3 regions of the Streptomyces sp. NPDC050842 genome follow, and region 2 is predicted to be linked to each of the others. Evidence: riboswitches for the same ligand, from Rfam matches in the RefSeq annotation. Region 2 holds a riboswitch; each other region holds the start of a gene.
The links. A riboswitch is a leader RNA that binds a small molecule or an ion and turns the genes downstream of it on or off. The one in region 2 is predicted to bind cyclic di-AMP.
Positions count from the first base shown of each region.

Region 1 (7,599 bases), on a different contig from region 2:
CGGGCGGCGCGCTGCCGCTGTGCCGGGCTCCCTTGACGACCACGACCGGCTTGACCGCCGCGGTGCGGCGGGCCAGCCGGGTGAACTTCCGGGGGTTGCCGATCGACTCCAGATAGAGGAGGACGACGTCCGTACCCGGGTCGTCGTACCAGTGCTGGAGGAAGTCGTTCCCGGACACGTCGGCGCGGTTGCCGGCCGAGATGAAGGAGGAGAGCCCCGCGCCGTGCCGGTGGAGGCCGGCGAGGAGCGCGATCCCGATCGCGCCGGACTGGGTGAAGAGCCCGATCCGCCCGGCGGCCGGCATGTGGGGGGCGAGCGAGGCGTTGAGCCGGACGTCCTCGGAGGTGTTGATGATCCCGAACGCGTTCGGCCCGATGATCCGCATCCCGTACGAGCGGGCCTGCCGTACGAGCTGGCGCTGCCGCTCCCGGCCGGCCGGGCCGCTCTCCGCGTACCCGGCGGAGAGGACGACGAGGCCCAGCACCCCGTGCTCGCCGCAGTCGGCGACGACCTCCGGCACGCGCTCGGCGGGGACGGCGACGATCGCCAGGTCCACGGGCTCGCCGATGGCCGCGACGGAGCGGTGGGCGGGGACTCCGTCGAGCTCCGCCGGACCGTCGGTGAGCGCGGCGTTCACCGCGTGGACGCGGCCGGTGAAGCCGGCGCCGAGGAGATTGCGGAGGACGGTCCGGCCGACCCCGCCGGGCGCGCGCCCGGCGCCGACGACGGCGACGGAGCGGGGTGTGAGGAGCCGCTGGACGGATCGCGCCTCCGCCCGCTGCTCCCGCGCGCGCTGGACGGCGAGAGAGCGGACGGTCGGTTCGAGGTCGAGGTGGAGCCGGACGGAGCCGTCCTCGAAGCTCCGCTTCTGGGTGTAGCCCGCGTCCGTGAAGACCTTGATCATCTTGTTGTTGGCAGGGAGCACCTCCGCGGCGAAGCGCCGGATGTCCCGCTCGCGCGCGACGGCCGCGATGTGTTCGAGCAGGGCGGAGGCGACGCCGCGCCCCTGGTGCGCGTCCTGGACGAGGAAGGCGACCTCGGCCTCGTCGGCCGGTCCCGAGGCGGGCATGCCGCGGTCGTCGATGCGGTCGTAGCGGACGGTGGCGATGAACTCGCCGCCCACCGTCGCGGCGAGGCCCACCCGGTCGACGAAGTCGTGGTGGGTGAACCGGTGGACGTCCTTCGCGGAGAGCCGCGGGTAGGGCGCGAAGAAGCGGTAGTACTTGGACTCGTCCGACACCTGCTCGTAGAAGCTGACCAGCCGGTCGGCGTCGTCGGCGGTGATGGGCCTGATGCGCGCGGTGCCGCCGTCCCGGAGGACCACGTCCGCCTCCCAGTGATCGGGATAGGCGTGCTCCGGCGATGGGGCAGGTGCCGGTGATGCCGGTCGATCCGCCGCTTCCGACTGCTCCGACGCGCTCTGCATGGGGCCAGCCTACGGCCGGTGTGCGACACCGGCACCGGTCGCGCGGCAGGTGCGTGCCGTGCAAGGTGAGGAGGACCGAAAGTCGGTGCGGTCCGGGTCGAAGGTCGGCACGAGCACCGCGCATCACATGAGAGACTGGTCTAGACAACCCGCTTGAGACTTGAAGGGCAACACCATGGCTGAGCGCCGCGTCAACGTCGGCTGGGCCGAGGGCCTCCACGCCCGCCCCGCGTCCATCTTCGTCCGTGCCGCCACGGCTTCCGGCGTTCCGGTGACGATCGCCAAGTCCGACAGCACCCCCGTGAACGCCGCTTCGATGCTCGCGGTGCTCGGCCTGGGCGCGCAGGGCGGCGAGGAGATCGTCCTCGCTTCGGAGGCCGACGGCGCCGAGGTCGCGCTCGACCGTCTCGCGAAGCTGGTCGCCGAGGGTCTCGACGAGCTCCCCGAGACCGTCTGACCCCGCTTTCCCCCGTACGACGCGTTCCCCCGTACGACGCGTTCCCCGTACGACGAAACCGCGACACCCGGAATTCCGGAGGTCGCGGTTTTCACATTTCCGGAGCCGGTGTTTCCGGGCAGCCCAAACAGGCTCCGTCGAATTCCTATTCTTTGTATACGGTGCGCGCGTTAATTCCGGCCGCTCGCCGTGTTGACGACATGTTGCGAAACCCTCACACGACCGCGCTCCGGCCTTTTGAGCCGGTGCAGTCCCAACGAGCGCTCCGCGTGCAGCGCCGTCAGCGCCCTGGCCCGCTCGGCGTCGCCGCGCGCGACGGCGTCCACGATGGCTCCGTGCTCGGACCAGGCCTCCACGGGGTGGGCGGGCTGGTCGACCGCGTACATCCAGGCGATCTTGTGCCGCAGCTGGGTGAGCAGCGCGGTCAGCGCCGGACTGCCGGAGGCCTGCGCCAGCGTCTCGTGGAACCAGCCCCCGAGCGAGCGCAGATCCTCGCCCTGGCCGCGCCTGGCCCGCTCCTGCCCCAGCCTGACCAGGCCGCGGAGGACCTTCAGGTGCGCCTCGGTGCGCCGCTGCGCGGCGCGGGCGGCGCCCAGCGGTTCGAGGAGGGCCCGCATGTCGAGCAGATCGGCCGCCTCCTGCTCGGTGGGCTCGGCGACATGGGCGCCGGCATGGCGGCGGGTGACGACGAAGCCCTCGGACTCCAGGGTGCGCAGGGCCTCACGGACCGGGACACGGGAGACCCCGTAGCGGCGCGCGAGCTGCTCCTCGGTCAGCCGCCCGCCCCGCTCGAAGACACCGGAGACGATGTCGTCCCGGATCGCCGTGCATACCGATTGCGCGGGTACGCGCATGTCCGACCTCCGCCTTGGTCCGCGAGAGACAATTCGAGCGACGCATGTTCCGCGTCCGTTCTGCGTCTGTTCCGCGACTCTATTGCAGCAGGCCGGAATTTCCGATGCCCCCGTGGAATCCAGCGATATGTTTCGGTCAGCGAAAAGCCCCGGCTCAGTACGAGCCGGGGCTTTTGCGACGCGATGCGCGAGGTGTCAGAGGCTGACGCCGCGGGCGCGGAGGTAGGAGATGGGGTTCAGGTCCGAGCCGTAGTCGGAGCCCGTCCGCGCCTCGAAGTGGAGGTGCGGGCCGGTCGAGTTGCCGGACGAGCCCGAGATGCCTATCTGCTGGCCCGGCTCGACGGTCTGGCCGACGTAGACCCCGATGGACGAGAGGTGACCGTACTGGGTGTACGTGCCGTCGTTCATCTGGATGACGATGTTGTTGCCGTACGCGCCGCCCCAGCCGGCCTCGACGACGGTGCCGGAGCCGACGGAGACGACCGAGCTGCCGTAGGAGGCGTGGAAGTCGATGCCGGAGTGGCTGCCGGAGGACCAGAGCGAGCCGCCGGTCTTGTAGCCGGTGGTCACGTACGAGCCGGCCACGGGGAGCTGGAAGGAGGCGAGTCGCCGGCGCTCGGCCTCGCGGGCGGCGCGCTCGCGCTCCTCGCGGACCTCCTTGGCACGGGCCTCGGCCTTGCGCTTCGCCTCGGCGCGGGCCTCGGCCTGGGCCTTCGCCTTGACGATGGCCTCGAAGGCCTCTTGCTCCTGGGCGGCGGCCTGGGCGTCGATCCGGTCCGCGAGCGAGTCCTCGGTGATCACCTGCGTGAGGCCGGTGTCCTCGGCGGAGCGGTTGTCCGTGTCGGCGGCGAGCGCCGGGGAAGCGAAGGTTCCGATGACGCCGGTGGTGGCGAGCGTCGCGACGCCGGCGATGCCCACGCTGCGGCGCGCCATCCGGCTCGGACCACGATGCTTCCCGGTGGCACGGGTGAACGCCATGTAGGGGCTGATCCTTTCCTTCCTTCTCGCCTACCGGGTTAGCTGACGGGTTCGGAGCAGGAAGGTCTCCTACGAGCCCCTCCGTACGTGACGAAGGCGCCCGATTCACCCCAGGGACTGTGTGGGTCCCCGGCTCCCCAGGCTCGCGCCTGACGGGGACTCGGCGATGACTGTCCGTTGCCGCGAATGCGGCACGTGCAACTGACGAACAGCCGCACCGACGCTATGGGATCGTCTGTCAATCACCAAACAGACACGCCTGTTTGTAAGACATGCCACAGGGCAGACAGCCACCCTTGCCCTCAATACGGACAAAGCGGAAGGCCTCGACGAAATCATGACGTCGAGGCCTTCCGTCGCCGGGTCGGCGCGTGCGATCAGCCGGTCACCACGGTGACTTCACCGATGCCGAGCGCGCGCACCGGCTCCGCGATCTGTGCCGCGTCGCCCACGAGCACGGTCACGAGCCGGTCCACGGGGAAGGCGTTGACGACGGCCGCGGTCGCCTCGACCGTGCCCGTCTCGGCGAGCCGCGCGTACAACTGGGCCTGGTAGTCGTCCGGGAGGTGCTGCTCGACCTGGTCGGCGAGCGTCCCGGCGACCGAGGCGGCCGTCTCGTACTTGAGCGGTGCCACGCCCACCAGGTTCTGCACGGCCGTCTCGCGCTCGGCGTCGGTGAGGCCCTCCGCGGCGAGGGTCCGCAGCACCTTCCACAGGTCGTCAAGTGCCGGGCCGGTGTTGGGGGTGTCGATCGAGCCGCTGATGGCGAGCATCGAGGCACCGTTCCCCTCGGCGTCGGAGCGGAGCACCTGCCCGAAGGCCCGCACGCCGTACGTGTAGCCCTTCTCCTCACGCAGGACGCGGTCGAGCCGCGAGGTGAGGGTGCCACCGAGGCAGTACGTGCCCAGGACCTGGGCAGCCCAGACGCTGTCGTGCCGGTCGGCGCCGATCCGGCCGATCAGCAACTGGGTCTGGACCGCGCCGGGACGGTCCACGATGACGACCCGTCCGGTGTCGTCGGCCGTGATCGGCGGCATCGGCAGCGGCTCGGCCGGCTCGCCCGTCCAGGCGCCCAGGGTCTCGGCGAGGACCTTGTCCAGGTCGACGCCGGTCAGGTCGCCGACGACCACCGCGGTGGCCGTGGCGGGCCGGACGTACGCCTCGTAGAAGGCGCGGACCGCGGCGGCGTCGATCGCCTCGACGGTCTCCTCGGTGCCCTGACGCGGCCGGGACATCCGGGCCTCGGCCGGGAACAGCTCCTTGGAGAGCTGCTTGGCGGCGCGGCGGGCCGGGTTGGCCGTCTCGTGCGGGATCTCGTCGAGGCGGTTGCGCACGAGGCGCTCGATCTCGGTGTCCAAGAACGCCGGGGCGATCAGCGCCTCGGAGAGCAGCCCGAGCGCCTTGGGCAGCCGGGAGACGGGCACCTCGAGGGAGACCCGCACGCCCGGGTGGTCCGCGTGCGCGTCGAGCGTGGCGCCGCAGCGCTCCAGCTCGGCCGCGAACTCCTCGGCGTCACGCTGGTCCGTGCCCTCGGAGAGCGCGCGGGCCATGATCGTGGCGACGCCGTCGAGACCGGCCGGCTCGGCGTCCAGCGGAGCCGGCAGGAAGAGCTCCACGGCCACGACCTGCTGGCCGGGGCGGTGGCTGGTCAGCAGGGTCAGGCCGTTGGCCAGGGAGCCGCGGTCCGGGGCCGGGAACGCCCAGGGCCTGGCGACGCCCGGCGCGGGCTGCGGGTGGAAGTCCATGCTCGTCAAAGACACGGCAGCGTCGGTCACTGGTCCGCTCCCTCTTCCTCGTCGCTGTCGCTCTCGCTCTGTTCGGTGGCCACCGGCTCGTAGACGAGCACCGCGCGGTTGTCGGGGCGCAGCTTGGCCTTGGCGGCCGCCTGCACCTCCTCGGCGGTGATGTCGAGGACCCGGTCGACGGCCGTGAGGGCGAGCTGCGGGTCGCCGAACAGCACGGCGAACCGGCACAGTTCGTCGGCGCGGCCCGCGACGGTGCCGAGCCGGTCGAGCCACTCGCGCTCCAACTGGGCCTGCGCGCGCTCCATCTCCTCGGGCGTCGGGCCCTCGGCGGCGAAGCGGGCGAGCTCCTCGTCGACGGCGGCCTCGATCTGCGGGACCTCGACGCCGCCGGAGGTCTTGACGTCCAGCCAGCCCAGCGAGGGCGCCCCGGCGAGGCGCAGCAGGCCGAAGCCGGCGGCGACGGCCGTCCGGTCCCGGCGGACCAGGCGGTTGTGCAGGCGGGAGGACTCGCCACCGCCGAGGACCGTCAGGGCCAGGTCGGCGGCGTCGCACTCGCGCGTGCCGTCGTGCGGCAGCCGGTAGGCGGCCATCAGCGCGCGCGCCGGGACCTCCTCGACCAGGACCACACGCTGCTCGGAGCCCATGACGTCGGGCAGCGAGCCGTCACGCGGGGGCAGCTTGCCGTCGTGGGAGGGGATCGAGCCGAAGTACTTCTCGACCCAGGCGAGGGTCTCCGCCGGGTCGATGTCGCCGACGACCGACAGCACCGCGTTGTTCGGCGCGTAGTACGTGCGGAAGAAGTTCCGCGCGTCCTCCAGCGTGGCGGCGTCCAGGTCCGCCATGGAACCGATGGGCGTGTGGTGGTACGGGTGGCCCTCCGGGTAGGCCAGCGCGGTCAGCTTCTCGAAGGCCGTGCCGTACGGCACGTTGTCGTACCGCTGGCGGCGCTCGTTCTTGACGACGTCCCGCTGGTTCTCCATGGACTCGTCGTCCAGGGCCGCGAGCAGCGAGCCCATGCGGTCGGCCTCCAGCCAGAGCGCGAGCTCCAGCTGGTGGGTGGGCATGGTCTCGAAGTAGTTGGTGCGCTCGAAGCTCGTCGTGCCGTTGAGCGAGCCGCCCGCGCCCTGCACCAGCTCGAAGTGCCCGTTCCCGTGGACCTGCTTCGAGCCCTGGAACATCAGGTGCTCGAAGAGGTGGGCGAGGCCCGTGCGGCCCTCGACCTCGTGACGCGAACCGACGTCGTACCAGAGGCAGACCGCGGCGACCGGGGTCAGGTGGTCCTCCGAGAGCACCACGCGCAGGCCGTTCGCCAACCGGTGCTCGGTCGCTGTCAGGCCGCCGGAGCCGGCCTCGGCCGTGGCCGTGTGACCCATGGGCATGTACGTCCCTTCGATCGCGATGTGAAAAAGTCCTGCCACTGTATGCAAGCGCGCCGACACCTCGCGAAGTTCCCGCCCCTTCCGGATGTCCCTCTTCCGGGTCGCGGTCGGCGTTGTCGGTGGCACAGTCCACAATGGTCCGCGTCAGATCAACCTTGTTGGTGAAGGAGCCGCAGCCGCGATGGCCCGCCGCAGCACGAAGACACCGCCGCCGGACGACGCGTACGAGGAGAGGATCCTCGACATCGACGTCGTCGACGAGATGCAGGGCTCCTTCCTCGAGTACGCGTACTCGGTGATCTACTCGCGCGCTCTCCCCGACGCCCGCGACGGCATGAAGCCCGTCCAGCGCCGCATCGTCTACCAGATGGGCGAGATGGGGCTCAGGCCCGATCGCGGGTTCGTGAAGTGCGCCCGTGTCGTCGGCGAGGTGATGGGCAAGCTCCACCCGCACGGCGACGCGTCGATCTACGACGCCATGGTCCGCATGGCACAGCCCTTCTCCATGCGGCTGCCCCTCGTCGACGGCCACGGCAACTTCGGCTCCCTCGGCAACGACGACCCGCCCGCCGCCATGCGGTACACGGAGTCGCGGATGGCCCCGGCCGCGCTGCTGATGACCGATTCCATCGACGAGGACACGGTCGACTTCACGCCGAACTACGACGGCCAGGAGCAGGAGCCGGTGGCGCTGCCCGCCGCCTATCCGAACCTGCTGGTCAACGGCGCGTCGGGGATCGCGGTCGGCATGGCGACCAAC
Region 1 covers NZ_JBITGA010000008.1:127,476-135,074, reverse strand. The annotation lists gene ACIBG6_RS26765 (GNAT family N-acetyltransferase) at 1-1,426, opposite strand, end outside; gene ACIBG6_RS26760 (HPr family phosphocarrier protein) at 1,602-1,883, shown strand; gene ACIBG6_RS26755 (GntR family transcriptional regulator) at 2,054-2,737, opposite strand; gene ACIBG6_RS26750 (M23 family metallopeptidase) at 2,933-3,715, opposite strand; cyclic di-AMP (ydaO/yuaA leader) riboswitch at 3,728-3,891, opposite strand; gene ACIBG6_RS26745 (M16 family metallopeptidase) at 4,093-5,460, opposite strand; gene ACIBG6_RS26740 (M16 family metallopeptidase) at 5,487-6,839, opposite strand; gene ACIBG6_RS26735 (DNA topoisomerase (ATP-hydrolyzing) subunit A) at 7,021-7,599, shown strand, end outside.
Region 1: linked by a shared signal. The riboswitch ahead of ACIBG6_RS26750 (M23 family metallopeptidase) and the one ahead of ACIBG6_RS28295 (transglycosylase family protein) in region 2 are both predicted to bind cyclic di-AMP.

Region 2 (7,599 bases):
CCAGCTCGACGGCGTCCAGGGTCTCGGTCAGCGAGCCGATCTGGTTGACCTTGACCAGGAGGGCGTTCGCGGTGCCCTCCTCGATGCCGCGGGCGAGGCGCTCCGGGTTGGTGACGAAGAGGTCGTCGCCGACGATCTGGACCTTGGTGCCCAGCTTGTCGGTGAGGACCTTCCAGCCCGCCCAGTCGTCCTCGTACAGCGGGTCCTCGATGGAGACCATCGGGTACGCGGAGACGAGCTCCTCGTAGTACTCGGTCATCTCGGCGGCCGTGCGGGACTTGCCCTCGAACTCGTACTTGCCGTCCTTGTAGAACTCGGACGCGGCCACGTCGAGGGCGAGCGCGACGTCGGAGCCCGGGGTGTAGCCGGCCTCCTTGATGGCCTCGACGATGAGGTCGAGGGCGGCGCGGTTCGACTCGAGGTTCGGCGCGAAGCCGCCCTCGTCGCCGAGGCCGGTGGAGAGGCCCTTGCGCTTCAGCACGCCCTTGAGGGTGTGGTAGATCTCGGCACCCCAGCGGAGGGCCTCGGAGAAGGACTCCGCGCCGATCGGGGCGATCATGAACTCCTGGATGTCCACGTTGGAGTCGGCGTGCGACCCACCGTTGAGGATGTTCATCATCGGAACGGGCAGCAGGTGCGCGTTCGGGCCGCCGAGGTAGCGGAAGAGCGGGAGGTCCGAGGCCTCGGACGCGGCGTGCGCGACGGCGAGGGAGACGCCGAGGATGGCGTTGGCGCCGAGCGAGCCCTTGTTCTCGGTGGCGTCGAGGTCGAACATCGCCTGGTCGATCAGGCGCTGCTCGGTGGCGTCGTAGCCGACGAGCTCCGGGCCGATCTGCTCGATGACGGCGAGGACGGCCTTCTCGACACCCTTGCCGAGGTAGCGGTTCGGGTCACCGTCGCGAAGCTCGATGGCCTCGAACGCACCGGTGGAGGCACCGGACGGGACAGCAGCACGACCGGTGCTGCCGTCGTCGAGGCCGACCTCGACCTCGACCGTGGGGTTACCTCGGGAGTCCAGGATTTCCCGGGCTACGACGACGTCGATGGACGGCACGAGCATCTCCTTTTTGGGATGTGACGCTGGATGTGACGCATGGCCGGTGCAGGGTCGCTCGGCCTTGCGACAAGAGCCTAACCGGCTCCGGGGCTCCGGCCGGCCGGACGCCCGCCCCCTGGGACGAAAAAGGACCCGAGGGCATGCATCTCGGGACGAAGGGCCCCAGATCTACTGGACGGTAACCGTCAGGTCGCCCTGAAAGGGGCGCCGGATACACGGAACCCCGGTCCGGCGCGCACGGGGGAGAGTGCGCCGGACCGGGGTGGTCACCGCGGGAGGGTCATAGAGGGGTCGGGCGAGCCGCCGGACTCACCCGAGCCGCCGGGTTCACTTCAGGTGGAGCTGCTGGCCCACGTAGATGAGGTCGGCGTTGTCGACGACGTCCTTGTTCAGCTCGAAGAGCTCGGCCCAGCCGCCCTTGACGCCGTGCGCCTCGGCGATCTTGCTGAGGGTGTCGCCGGCGACGACCTTGTACTCGCCGTCACCCTTCTTGACCACCTTGCCGGTCGGGGTGGTGACCGTCTTCTTGGTGGCGGCCTTCGGGGCGGCCTGCTGCTGCGTGGCCTGCTTCGGGGCCTGGCGCTGCTCGCTGCGGGTGGTCGGCTGCTCGGTCGAGCGCTGCTGCTGCTGCGGCTGCTGCTGGGTCTCCTGCTTCGGCGCGGCCTGCTGCTGCGGCGCGCTCTCGGCGGAGCCGCCGTCGTACGAGGCGCCGGAGAGGCCCACGCCACAGGACGGCCAGGCACCCTTGCCCTGGCCCGCGAGGACCTTCTCGGCGATGGCGATCTGCTGGGACTTCGACGCCTGGTTGGCGGTCGAGGCGTAGGCGGTGCCGCCGTACGCGGCCCAGGTGGAGGCGGAGAACTGCAGGCCGCCGTAGTACCCGTTGCCGGTGTTGATGGACCAGTTGCCGCCGGACTCGCACTGGGCGACGCGGTCCCACTCCGAGGACGTGGCGGCCGAGGCGGTGCCCGCGGTCATCAGCGGGGCGGCGACGGCGACACCGGTGACGCCGACGAGCGTGACGACCTGGGTGGCCTTGGAGGGACGACGGTGTTTGCCCTTGCCGGAAAACAGCATGGAGATTCTCCTCACCGACGCCTACGAGGTGAGCTGTCGGGTTCGGACCAATGAGTTGTCCGGCCGCGTGTCCTAGCACGCGACTTAACCCCTAGCCGATCGTCGGCCGTCTGTCTCAACGGCCGGGGTCGGCACTTACCTTGGGTCCCCCGCTCCTGCCTACGGCGCTTACGCGACGTTCCCATCGGCCGACGGCAGGATTCGGCGTTTCGGTCGACGGGGCCCGCGGTGGCGAGCGGTTACGACCGTAGACACAGACCCACCGGAAGTTCAAAGAGGCGCATTACGGAAATTTCGCCCCTACTTGCCCTCCGGTGGGGGGCGTTTGTGCAGGTGGGAGGTGACGGGAGCAAAGTTCGCGGACGTGACACGCCAGTTGGGGCGAAGAGACCCATGTCTCACTTCCCCAGAACCGGACATATGACCCCGAACTACTCCGCCTTCGCTTCCGAACCGATCGTCAGGTCGAGGCTCTGACCAGGGACGATGAGGTCCGGATCGATGCCCACCGTCCCGCGGTTGGCGTCGTAGAGGGCGTTCCAGCCGCCGGGGAGTTCGTTCTCCTGTGCAATCTCGGACAGGTTGTCACCGGGCCGCACGGTGTACGCGTCCGAAGCGTCCTGACTGTCCGTTGTGTCCGACTTCTTCGCCTCGTCAGTGACGGGTGTGGCGGCAGGGGTTTCCGCCAGCTTGTCCGTGGATGAAGCGTGTCTGCCGGAATCGACAGGAGTGTCCGTCTTGCCGGTTTCCTCCGGAGCTGCGTCGCCCCGGTGCTTGCCGGTGCCGGGCGTGGCCGACGAGGCGTCATCCTTCGGCGCCCCGGGCGATACGGGCGTCAGGGACGCGTCCGGCGCGGCGGGGGTGGTCGGGGTGCCCGGCGTGGCCGGGCCGACCGGAGTGGCCGGGGTGGTCGCCGTGCCCGGCGCGGCCGGGGTGGTGGCCGCCGTCGCCGGCGCGGTCGGACTGACCGGCGCGGTGGGGCTGACGGGGGTGGTGGACGCGGCGGGGGTCTTCGACGCGGTACGGGGCGACTCGGCGCCCTCGGCGCCCTCGGTGGTCGGGGTGGCCGTGGCGGACTCCTCCGCCGACTTCTCGGCGGCGGCGGTCTCCGAGGGCGCGACCGGGACGCCCGCGGTCCGGTTCGATTCCGCCACGGGCCCCGTGGGCGCCTTCGTGGCGGTGGCGGGGCCCGGGTTGACCCCGGTGACCTTGCCGTCGTTCGACAGACCGGCGATGGGCGCGCAGGTGGCCCAGTCGTTGCTGCCACCGGCGAGCGCCGTGTCGGCGATCGCGATCTGCTGGGCGCGGCTGGCCAGGTCGGGGCTGGGCGCGTAGGCGAGGCCGCCGTTCCGCTCCCAGCTGTCCTGGGTGAACTGGAGGCCGCCGTACATGCCGTTGCCGAAGTTGGCACTCCACTGGCCACCGGACTCGCACTCGGCGACCCGGTCCCAGGTCGCCGCGTCGGCGGCGGAGGCGGAGCCACTGGCGAGCAGCGGCAGCGCCAGGGCGGATCCGGTCACTCCCGCGGCGACGACGATGGCGGGGGCCTGACGGGGGCGACGGTGTCTTCCGTTCCCGGAGCGCATACGGAGGGCCTTTCGCGTGACGGCTGAGACTGCCGGGAAACGTAGCGGCATTCGAACGCTCGTCACAAGTCGATGGACCCCCGATCACGTGAAGATCACATTTCTGACGGTCCGTCAACTCATAGGAGGCGTGCGGAAGGGGTGAAATCCACTGGAAGGGTGCGCAATCCCCTCATGATGAGCCCGCCGCGCCACCGCAGTTCGGCCGGGTCGGCCGCAAGTCGCAGGTCCGGCAGGCGCGTCAGGAGCGTGGCCAGCGCGGCCTGCCCCTCCAGGCGGGCGAGCGGCGCCCCCAGGCAGTAGTGGATGCCGTGCCCGTACCCGAGGTGCTGGTTGTCGCGCCGGGAGAGGTCCAGCGTGTCCGGCTCCGCGAACCGCTCCGGGTCCCGGTTGGCGGCGGCGAGGACCACGAGCACCGGGTCGCCCGCCGGGATCTCCTGTCCGCCGACGGTCAGCGCCTGCGTCGCGTACCGCCAGGTCGCCATCTCCACCGGCCCGTCGTACCGCAGCAGCTCCTCGACGCCCGTCTCCAGCAGCCCCGTCTCCCCCGCCGCGATCGAGGCCTGGAGCCGCTCCCGCTGCTCGGGATGGCGCAGCAACTGGTAGACGCCGTTGCCGATGAGGTTCACGGTCGTCTCGAAACCGGCGAAGAGGATGATGAAGGCCATGGCGGCGGCCTCGTTCTCGGTGAGGTGCTCACCGTGGTCGGAGGCCCTGATGAGCCCCGAGATGAGGTCCTCGCCCGGCTCCTCGCGCTTGCGGTGGATCAGCTCCGCGAGATAGCCGCGCATCTTCTTCACCGACCGGGCGACCCCGCCGCGCGGCCCGCCGCCGTGCCGGATCATCATCCCGGCCCAGTCCCGGAAGTCGTCCTGGTCCTCCGGGGGCACGCCGAGCAGGTCGCAGATCGCGTAGATGGGGAGCGGGAACGCGAACTCGTGGATGAGGTCGGCGCTCCCCTTCTCCACGAAGTCGTCCATGAGCCGGTCGGTCAGCTCCTGCACGCGCGGCGCGAACTCCGCGACCCGGCGCGGCGTGAAGGCCTTCGACACGAGCCGCCGCAGCCGGGTGTGGTCCGGCGGGTCGATGTTGAGCAGATGCGTCATCAGCTCGGCCTTGCGCTCGCCCGGGATGCCCGTCTTCCCCTTCGCGTGCGGGGACTCGTCGTGGTGCGCCGGGTTCTTGGAGAGACGCTGGTCGGCGAGGGCCTGCCGGGCGTCCGCGTACCGGGTCACGAGCCAGGCCTCGACCCCGCTGGGCAGTCTGGTGCGGTGCACGGGCGCGTGCTCCCGCAGCCAGGCGTAGGCGGGGTAGGGATCGCTGGCGAACTCCCAGGTGAAGAGCTCGGGGGCGGGGCTGGTACTCACTCCCCGACCGTACAGGGAGGGCTCCGGGTCACAGGCGGGGCGCATGTATGGAGAACCTGTGATCATGAGGTGCCGGACGTGCCCTAGATTCATGTCAGTGGATCCCCAGCAGATCAGAAGCACGTTCGCGATCGTCGAGAGACGGGCCGAGCACGCCGTCACCTTCTTCTACTCGCACCTCTTCTGGAACAACCCGGGAGTGCGCGAGCTCTTCCCCGAGGACATGGTCCCGCAGCGGGACCGGCTCTTCGCCGCGCTGACGCATGTGGTGACCCACCTGGAGGACCCCGCCCTCGCCGCCTATCTGGGGCACCTGGGCCGCGACCACCGCAAGTTCCTCGCCTCGCCCGCGCTGTACGCCGCCGTCGGCGAGAGCCTGATCGGCGCCTTCGCGCACGCCGCCGGGTCCGCGTGGACCATCGAGGCGGAGAAGGCCTGGACGGAGGCGTACGGGCTCGTGGTCGAGCTGATGCAGGCGGGCGCCGACGAGGCCGCCGGGGCAGGCGAGCCCGCCTGGTGGGACGCGGACGTCGTCCGCCACGAGCGGTACGGCGACAGCCTGGCCGTCCTGACCCTGCGGCCCCGGCAGCCCTTCCCCTATGTCCCCGGCCAGTACGTCAGCGTCAGCTCGCTGCGCGTCCCGCGCGTCTGGCGCACCTACTCCGTCGCGAACGCGCCCCGTGACGACGGCACGCTCGACCTCCATGTGAGCCGGATCCCCGGCGGCGCGATGAGCACGGCGCTCGTCGAGGAGACCGGTCCCGGCGAGGTCCTGCGGCTCAGCGCCGCCGGCGGCGGCCTCACGTCACGGACGCCTTCGGGCGGACTCCGCACGTATATATGCGCGGGTACGGGCTGGGCGCCGGTGCGGGCCCTCCTGGAGGAGGCCACCGAGACGGAGCCGGACCTTGAGGGCCGGCTGTTCGTCGTGGCCCGCGCGAAGGACCATCTGTACGGGCGCCCCGACGCCGAGTCCCTGAAGGAACGTCTCCCCGGACTGAACGTCACCTACATCACGGCTGCCCCCGGGCGCCGACGCGACCAGGCGACCGAACGCCTCGTCCACGCGCTCCAGGCCTGCGGGCAGTGGCCCGCGCACGAGGTCTACCTCGCCGGGCCGCCCGGCTTCCTGACGGAGGTCACCGAGGTCCTGACGGAGCTCGGCACCGACCCGGACCGGATCCACCAGGACACGCTGCCGGCGATCGGCCGTTTCTCGACCCGCCCGAGCACCGCGGCCGAACGCCTCCTCGGCCCGCCCCAACTCCACTGGCACGACCCCGAGGCCCGCGCCCCGCGCGAGTCCTGAGCCGGGGGTTCAGGCCCGGCGGAAGCGGGCGACGACGCGGGCGCGCCTGCGCAGGCGCCACACGGCCACCCGCACCAGCCCCGTGACGGCCCACAGCGCGAACAGCGCGCAGAGGGCCCGCACCCACCACGCCGAAGCGTCGTCCAGCGCCTTCGCCGTGCCGAACAGGGCGATCGGGATCATCTGGATCCACTGCCTGGCGGCGGCCGGCCGCCGGAGCTCCTTCGGCTCCGTCACAGCCCCTCCGCCGCGCGGATCGCGTCGCGGTACGTCCGGGCCGCCGCGCGCAGGGCAGCTTCCGGGTCCACGCCGGTCGCCTCCGCCCGTGCGACGAGGCCGAGCAGCTCGTACCCGATGCCCTCGCCCTCCGGCAGCGGCACGTCGAGCCCCGCCGTCCGGACGCGGCCCGCCAGCTTCGCGGCGAGCGCGAGCCCGGGCTGCCCGAGCGGCACGCCGTCGGTCACGGACTCCCGCTGCTTCTCGACGGCCTTGGTCCGCAGCCAGTGCGCCTTGACCTCTTCCGGGGTCTCGGCGGTCGCGTCCCCGAAGACGTGCGGGTGCCGGTGGATCAGCTTCTCGACGATCGTCCCGGCGACGTCGTCCACGGAGAACGGCTCCTCCGGGTCCTCCTCGGCGATCCGGGCGTGGAAGACGACCTGGAGCAGGACGTCCCCGAGCTCCTCGCGGAGCTCCTCGCGGTCGCCCTCCTCGATCGCCTCGACGAGCTCGTACGCCTCCTCGATGCCGTACTTGGCGAGCGCCTTGTGCGTCTGCTGCGACGACCAGGGGCACTCGCGCCGGATCCGGTCCATGACCTGCACCAGGTCGAGGAGGCGGGAGCCGGGCAGGTCGTACGAGCCGGGGAGCAGCTCCAGGTCGGGCATGGAGACCCGGCCGGAGCCGGCCAGCCGGGCGAGCCCGTCGGTGAGGGCGCGGTCGCCCTCGCCGGAGGGCAGCAGCACGATCGTCCGGCCGCCGGCGCAGTCCTCGACGAGCTCCTGCGCGGTGGGCAGGACGTGCTCGACGGCGACCCCGGCCTCCGTCAGGTACGGCAGCTGGGGGTGGCGCTCGTCGGGACAGAGCACCCGGTCCGCGCCGTGCAGGGCCTGCCACGCGGGCCAGGACAGCAGTCCGGGCGCCACACGATGGCTGGCGGTCAGCAGGACGATGCGGCCGGGGCTCTCAGATGTCACCCCTCGAACC
Region 2 covers NZ_JBITGA010000009.1:67,707-75,305, forward strand. The annotation lists gene eno (phosphopyruvate hydratase) at 1-1,060, opposite strand, end outside; gene ACIBG6_RS28295 (transglycosylase family protein) at 1,385-2,134, opposite strand; cyclic di-AMP (ydaO/yuaA leader) riboswitch at 2,138-2,351, opposite strand; gene ACIBG6_RS28300 (transglycosylase family protein) at 2,566-3,654, opposite strand; gene ACIBG6_RS28305 (cytochrome P450) at 3,840-5,132, opposite strand; gene ACIBG6_RS28310 (globin domain-containing protein) at 5,179-6,396, shown strand; gene ACIBG6_RS28315 (hypothetical protein) at 6,406-6,633, opposite strand; gene ACIBG6_RS28320 (nucleoside triphosphate pyrophosphohydrolase) at 6,630-7,589, opposite strand.

Region 3 (7,599 bases), on a different contig from region 2:
CTCGATCTCGGCGAGATGTTCGACGGGCTTCCGGTCGTCCTGGAGATCGGCTTCGGCATGGGCGAGGCGACCGCGCAGATGGCCGCCGCCGACCCCGGCACCGGCATCCTCGCCGTGGACGTCCACACCCCCGGCCAGGGCAACCTCCTCGGCCTCGCCGACCGGAACGGTCTGACCAACGTCCGGGTGGCCAACGGCGACGCGATCATCCTGCTCCGCGAGATGATCGAGAAGGACGCCCTCGACGGCTGCCGCGTCTACTTCCCGGACCCGTGGCCCAAGGCCCGCCACCACAAGCGGCGCCTGATCCAGCCCGAGTTCCTCAGCCTGCTCGCGACCCGGCTCAAGCCCGGCGGCGTGCTGCACTGCGCCACCGACTGGGAGTCGTACGCCGAGCAGATGCTGGAGGTCCTCTCCGCGCATCCCGACTTCGAGAACACCCGCGCCGACGGCGGCTTCTCGCCCCGCCCGGACTTCCGGCCCGTCACCCGCTTCGAGGGGCAGGGCCTGGACAAGGGGCACGTCGTGCACGATCTCCTCTTCCGGAGGAAGTGACAGGAAGAAGTGACAGGGAGTACGTCACTCCTTCGCCCGGTGTCGGTGGGGGTCGTTAGGGTCGCTCACGTGTCGAACCCCGTCCCCGCCGAAGCCGAAGCAGCAGCCGAAGCCGCAGCGGCAGCCGCAGCGGCAGCCGCAGCCGTCCCGCACCGGGACACCGACGAGCCGGCCTTCCCGGCCGCCGCCGACCGGTCCCAGTGGCGCTACCGGCCCCGCCGCGCCTTCTGGCGCAGCCGGCTGTTCCGGGCCGTCGTCGTGATCACCGTGCTCGCGACCTGCGCCCTGTTCATCCTGGCGCTGGTCCGCGAGCAGACCGGCACCCAGGGCTTCCTCGTCGGCCTGGGCCTCGCCGTGTTCCCCGTACCGCTGCTCATGGCCGCGTTCCGCTGGCTCGACCGGGTCGAGCCGGGCCCCTGGAAGAACCTGCTCTTCGCCTTCGCGTGGGGCGCCTTCGCCGCCGCGCTCGTCGCGATCCTGGCGAACACCTTCGCGGTCCGCTGGATCGCGACGGCCACCGCCGACCCGGACTCGGCGGACACCCTCGGCGCCACGGTGATCGCGCCGGTCGTGGAGGAGACCGCGAAGGCCGCCGCGATCCTGCTGCTGTTCCTCTTCCGCCGACGGCACTTCGGCGGACTCGTCGACGGGGTCGTCGCCGCCGGTTTCACCGCGACCGGCTTCGCCTTCACCGAGAACATCCTCTACCTCGGCAACGCCTTCGGGGAGGACCAGGAGTTCGGCTCCTCCGGCATCGGCTCGGTGACCGCCGGAACCTTCTTCGTACGGGTCGTGATGTCGCCGTTCGCGCATCCGCTCTTCACCGTGCTCACCGGCATCGGCTTCGGCCTCGCCGCGCTCGCACCGCGCGGGAAGCGGGTCCGGCGGGTGCTGCTGCCGATCACCGGACTGCTGCTCGCCATGGGCATGCACGCCGCCTGGAACGGCGCCGCCACCTTCGGCGGACCCCTCGCCTTCTACGTGGTGTACGCCTGCTTCATGGTCCCCGCCTTCGGCCTGCTGACCTGGCTTGCCGTGTGGAGCCGGCAGCGCGAGCTGCGCACGATATCCGGGACGCTCCCGGCGTACGCGGCGGCCGGCTGGCTCTCCCCCGCCGAGCCGCTCGCCCTCTCCTCGATGCGCGCCCGCCAGGTGGCGCGCGCCTTCGCCGCCCGGACGTACGGCGCTCCGGCGGCGCGGGCCGTCGGCGAGTACGAGTCCTTCGCGACGACCCTCGCGTTCCTGCGGGACCGGGCCCGGCGCGGCACGGCCGGACCCGATTTCCCGGCGCGGGAGCAGGAGCTCCTGCACCACCTCTGGCAGCGCCGGGCGGTCGCCTCCCCCGCGCTCACGTACGCGGCGCGGGCGACCGGCCGGGTGTGGGCGCCGCCGCAGTATCTGGACTACGGCGGCTACAACCCCTACCGCAGTTAGGCGGAATCAGACTGCCGAGGCCTTCGTCAGGAGCGTCAGGTCGGCCTCCGTCAGGGTGAGGTCCGCGGACGCCACCAGGGCCGGGAGCTGCTCGACCGTACGGGCCGAGGCGATCGGCGCGGCGACGGTCGGCCGGGAGGCCAGCCAGGCGAGGGCGACGGTGGCGAGCTCGGCCTCGTGGGCCTCGGCGACCGCGTCGAGCGCGGAGAGCACGGCCCGGCCCCGCTCGGTGTCCAGGTGTTCGCCGGCCCCGGAGGCGCGGACGCTGTCGACGGTGGCACCGGGGCGGTACTTGCCGGTGAGGAAACCGGAGGCGAGCCCGAAGTACGGGACGGCGGCGAGCCCGGCGCTCTCGACGGTCTCCAGGAGCGGACCCTCGTAGGTGTCGCGCGAGACCAGGTTGTAGTGCGGCTGGAGCGCGACGTACCGGGCGAGGCCCTCGGCCTCCGCGAAGTCGAGGGAGGCGCGCAGCCGCTCCGGGGAGATGTTGGAGGCGGCGACGGCCCGCACCGTGCCGTCCTTCACGAGCTGGTCGAGGGCGGTGACGATCTCCTCGACCGGGACCGACTCGTCGTCGAAGTGCGTGTAGTAGAGGTCGATGCGGTCGGTGCCGAGGCGGCGCAGCGATTCCTCCACGCCCGCCTTGATGGTGGTGGCGGAGAGCCCCTTGAAGCGGGGGTGGGCGCCGACCTTGGTGGCGACGACGATGTCGTCGCGGTTGCCGCGGGAGGCGAGCCAGCGGCCGATGACGGTCTCGGACTCGCCGCCCTCGTTGCCCTCGGCCCAGGCGGAGTACATGTCCGCGGTGTCGACGAAGTTTCCGCCGGCGGCGGCGTAGGCGTCGAGGACGGCGAAGGACTGTGCCTCGTCGGCGGTCCAGCCGAAGACGTTGCCGCCCAGGGCGAGCGGGAAGACGTGCAGATCGGAAGAGCCCAGCGTGCGGAGAGAAGTCATGGGTTCGTCAACCCTCCGCGCCGCCGGGCCTATTCCGCGCTGGGCGGATCAGATCGGCAGGCGGGATCAGATCGGCAGGCCCTTGGAGCGGAGCCAGGCCGCCGGGTCGATGCCGTCGCCGCCGGAGGTGTGGACCTCCATGTGGAGGTGGGCGCCGGTGACGTTGCCGGTGGCGCCGACGCGGCCGATCGTCTCGCCGGTGGTCACGGTCTGACCCGCGCCGACCGTCATGGAGGAGAGGTGCGCGTACCAGACCTCGGTGCCGTCCTCCAGCTCCAGGACGACCCGGTAGCCGTAGGAGCCGGACCAGCCCGCCGACTTGACCGTGCCGCTGTGGACGGCCTTGAGCGGGGTGCCCGTGGGGGCGGCGAAGTCGAGACCGGTGTGGTAGCCGGAGGACCACATCGAGCCGGACTGCATGTAGGTGGCGCTGACGGAGTACGAGGAGAGGGGCATCGAGTAGCTGGCGGCGAGCTGGGCGAGGCGCTCGGCCTCGGCCTCCGCGGCCTTCCGCTCGGCCTCCGCCTTCGCTTCCGCCTCCGCCTTGGCCTTGGCTTCCGCTTCGGCCTTGGCCTTCGCCTCGGCGGCCGCCTTCTCCGCCGCCTCTGCCTTGGCCGCGGCCTCGGCCGCCGCCTTCTCGGCCGCGGCCTTCTCGGCGGCGAGCTTCTCGGCGGCGTCGGCGGAGGCCTGCTGCTGCTCGGCCTGCTGGAGGATGCGGGCGCGCAGGATCTCGCCCGCGTCGGCCGTGCCGGCGGCGGTGGCCGTCGCGGTGGTCTCGGCGGTCCCGGTCTGCGTGGTGTAACCGGCCTGGGTGGTCCGGGCGGTCGCGGCGGTGCCGTCCGCCTTCTCGCCGGCCGGGGTGACGTACGTGGCGGCGGTGAGCGGGTTCGGGTTGCCGCCGGTCCGGTCGATGGTGTCCTGGATGCGCTGGTCGGCGTCGTCCGCGTCGTCGGCGAACAGCTCGCCGACACCGGGGAGGTCCTCGGCGGCCGGGAGGTTCAGGTCGGCGAGGTCCGGGAGGTCCGGGAGCGATATCGCGACCGGCGGCTTCTCCTGCGCGGTGGCGAGGCCGCCCGCACCGACGGCCGCGATGACGCCGACGCCGAGGACGGTGGAGGAACGGGCGAAGTTGGAGCGCTGCTTGACGACCCGGTGCCGGCCGCCGGAGCGGCTCTCGGCGCGGAGGGTTCCCTCGGTGGGGTTCCACTCGGTGTCCGGAGCGGCAGGACCCGCACCACCACCGAAGGCATCGAAGGGGGCTTCGGGTGCGGGAGTGTTGGACGCCACGAAGGCGCGCTCCTTTCCTTCCTTCTCGCCTACCGGGTTAGCTGACGGGTTCGGAGCAGGAAGGTCTCCTACGGGCGCGGTCGCACAAGGTGCGAAGGGCCCGATTCACCCCAAGTAGTGGTTCCCCGGTTCCTTTTCAGGATTCGGCGCGTGCGCACGGTGCCGTCTCTTGCGACGGTTGTGACGACCGCGCTGCGTTATCGAACGTTAATAGACAGGGGGGTCCGATTCCAAGCTGTTCCCGGTGATCATTCATTGAATTGGTGGGGAATCGCCCGAGTTGACCGCCCTTCAGCAAGAGACGGCCAAACACTCGCGATCTGACGTTATGTCAATTGTTATCGCAGCGACACCCCGCGACTACGCCTGGTGACCGGGGCGGATCGGGGGCGCTCCCGGTGACGCCGGCGGCACCACCGGCATCGTCCGGCGCCGCTCCTGCTGCCCCGTCGCGGGCCTGCTCAGCGCGAGCAGCGCCATGTCGTCCGTCGACCCGCCACCCGTGTGGAGCCGTACGTCGTCCACGAGGGCGTCGAGCAGTTCCTCGGGTCCCGGGAAGATCCGCCCGGCGAGGCGGGACGCCGGGTCGTAGAAGACGCCCTCCGTGTTCCGCGCCTCCGAGAGGCCGTCCGTGTAGAACAGCAGCGTCGCGCCCGGCGGGTACGGCCGCTCCTCGGCCCGGTCCGGCCACGCCGCCAGCTCGCCCATGCCGAGCGGCAGCGCCGGCTCCGCCGGATCCAGCACGTCCAGGTTCCCGTCCGCGTACAGCAACAGCGGGGGCGGATGGCCGCGGTTGACGACCCGTACGCTCCCGGCCCCGCGCACGCTCCCGGCGTCACCCTCGCCCTCGCCCCCGCCCGTCCCGTCGGCGCGCGGGATCTCCGCCAGGACGGCCGTCGTGAACCCCTCGAAGGCGTCGAGCCCGTCCCTGCGGGTCCCCTCCCGGGCCAGCGCCCGTTCCAGCCGCTGCGCCACCCCCTCCAGACTCGCCTCCTGCTCGGCCGCCTCCCGGAACGCCCCGATCACGACGGCGACGGCCTCGACCGCCTCCATCCCCTTGCCGCGCACGTCCCCGACGACGAGCCGCACCCCGTGCGGCGTGTCCTGCACGGCGAACAGGTCACCGCCGATGAACGCGTCCGCCTGGGCCGCCTCGTAACGGGCCGCGCACTGCAGCCCGCCGATCCGCTCGGCAGGCGTCGGCAGCACCGCCTTCTGCGCGGTCTCCGCGATGACCCGGGCGGAGGCCAGCCGCTCGCCGCTGCGCCGCACGACCCGGTTGACCAGCATCGCGAGCGCGGAGACGGTGACGACGGTGAAGACCTCGGTGAGGGACGGGACCTGGGTCGCCGTGCCGTTGTAGACGTGCAGCCCGACGGAGGCGAGGACGGCGGCGATCCCGGTGAGCAGGGTCGTGAGCGTCGAGAAGAACGGCGCGGCGATCAGCGGGGCGGCGGAGAAGAGCGGCGCGGCCGTGTACGTGGCCGGCGTCGACAGGTCGAAGACGACACCGCCCACGATGATCAGCGGGGGCAGCGCCCGGAGGAACCGCCGGGCCCGTCCGTACGTGCCGGGGCGGCCCTCTCCGCCCCGCCGCCCGCGACCCGCTGCTCCTCGGGGGTGCCCCACCTGTGCTCTCCTGCCCGGTCCGTACCGGCCACGGTGTTCTCGTACCGCGCCCTCCCAGGGTGGCCGCCGCCGCACCCGGCGGCGACCCCCGTGGGGCCGACTGGCGTACGCCCCCTAAGGGGCTTCCGGCGCCGGCGGCTCCGCGAGACGTCCGCCGCGGGCGAGGAGGGCGACCGCCCCCGCGCACACCAGACCCACCGCGCACAGCGCCAGCCACGGCACCGCCGACCACCCCGTGACGTCGAGCAGCGCGCCCGTCGCCAGGTTCCCGAGGGTGATCCCGATCCCGCAGACCGTGTTGTAGAGCCCGTAGTGGGTGGCCACCCAGCGCCCCCGGGAGAGGGCGACGACGGTGTCCATCTCGTACGGGTAGAGCACGGCGTTCGCGACGGCCAGGACCGCCGCGCACAGCAGCAGCCCCGCCACGCCCCTGCCCAGCGCCGCCGGGACCAGGAAGGCCCCGCCCATCAGCGCGAGCCCGAGGACCAGGCACCGCTCGCGGTCGAGGCGGCGCCGGCACCAGGCCGTGATCCGCAGCTGCCCGGCGAGCGCGACCAGCGCCGAGACGACGAACAGCGCCGTCGTGAGCCCCGTGCCCTCCGCCGCGAGCGGCAGCGCCAGATAGACCTGGAACGACAGCACGTACGAGCCGGTCATGGCGAGGGAGAAGAGCCAGAACGTGCGGTGGGAGAGGACCGTACGGAACTGCCCCCGCCCGTCCTCCCCCGCCGAAGGCGCGTCCCCGCCGCGGACGGGCAGATGCCGGAGCTGTACGAGGGTCAGGCCGGCGAACAGGACGGCCGCCACCGTGCACGTCAGCCGGAACGACACCCCGGTCAGCGCCACCCCCACGAGCGGCCCGAGCAGGATGCCGGCCTGGTAGTACGCGTGGAACAGCGCGAAGGCCTGCACCCGCCGCTCCTCCCCCGCCTCCGCCGCGAGGCAGGCCCGGACCGCCGGGTTGAACAGCGCCCCCGCGAGCCCGGTCGCGAGCGAGGCGGCGATCAGCATCGGCAGCGACTGAGCGAAGGCGAGCGCCCCGAAGCCGACCGTCCGCAGCGCGCAGCCGGCGACGATGAGCGGCTTGAAGCCGAGCCGGTCGGCGAGCGCCCCGCCGACCAGGAACATGCCCTGCTGGGAGAGGTTGCGGGCGCCGAGGACGAGGCCGACCGACCAGGCCGCCATGCCGAGCCCGTCCGCGAGGTGCGCGGCCAGGAACGGCATGAGCATGTAGAAGCCGAGGTTGATGGTGAGCTGGTTGAGGAAGAGCAGCCGCACGGCCGGGTCGAAGGTGCGGCTCTGCTTCCAGACGCCTCCCTGGGGAGGCGCGGTCGTGGTGCTCAACGCCCCAGCCCCCGCCGGTCCAGGACCCTGCGGGTCCAGCCGTCGACGGGCGTGTCCGCCTCGTACGCGACGGGGTCCTCCCGCACCGGCCCGTCGAGGAGCCCGTGCGCCGCGCAGAACTCGTCGTTGAAGACCGTGTCGAAGTACCGCTGCGGCCCGTCGGGGAAGACCGCCGCGATCCGCGTCCCGCGCGGCCGGGTGCGGGCCAGCCACCCGGCGACGAGCGCGACCGCGCCCACGCTCCAGCCGCCGGTGGCGAACTGACGCGAGGCCAGCCGGCGGGCCGCCCGTACCGCCTCCGCGGGAGCCACCCAGTGGACCTCGTCGAACGCCCCGTGGTCGACGTTGGCCGGATGGATGGAGGAGCCGAGGCCGCGCATCAGCCGCTCCCCGGCC
Region 3 covers NZ_JBITGA010000005.1:18,976-26,574, forward strand. The annotation lists gene trmB (tRNA (guanosine(46)-N7)-methyltransferase TrmB) at 1-555, shown strand, start outside; gene ACIBG6_RS16980 (PrsW family intramembrane metalloprotease) at 625-1,989, shown strand; gene ACIBG6_RS16985 (aldo/keto reductase) at 1,996-2,943, opposite strand; gene ACIBG6_RS16990 (M23 family metallopeptidase) at 3,010-4,230, opposite strand; cyclic di-AMP (ydaO/yuaA leader) riboswitch at 4,242-4,389, opposite strand; gene ACIBG6_RS16995 (PP2C family protein-serine/threonine phosphatase) at 4,591-5,859, opposite strand; gene ACIBG6_RS17000 (MFS transporter) at 5,974-7,203, opposite strand; gene ACIBG6_RS17005 (PLP-dependent cysteine synthase family protein) at 7,200-7,599, opposite strand, start outside.
Region 3: linked by a shared signal. The riboswitch ahead of ACIBG6_RS16990 (M23 family metallopeptidase) and the one ahead of ACIBG6_RS28295 (transglycosylase family protein) in region 2 are both predicted to bind cyclic di-AMP.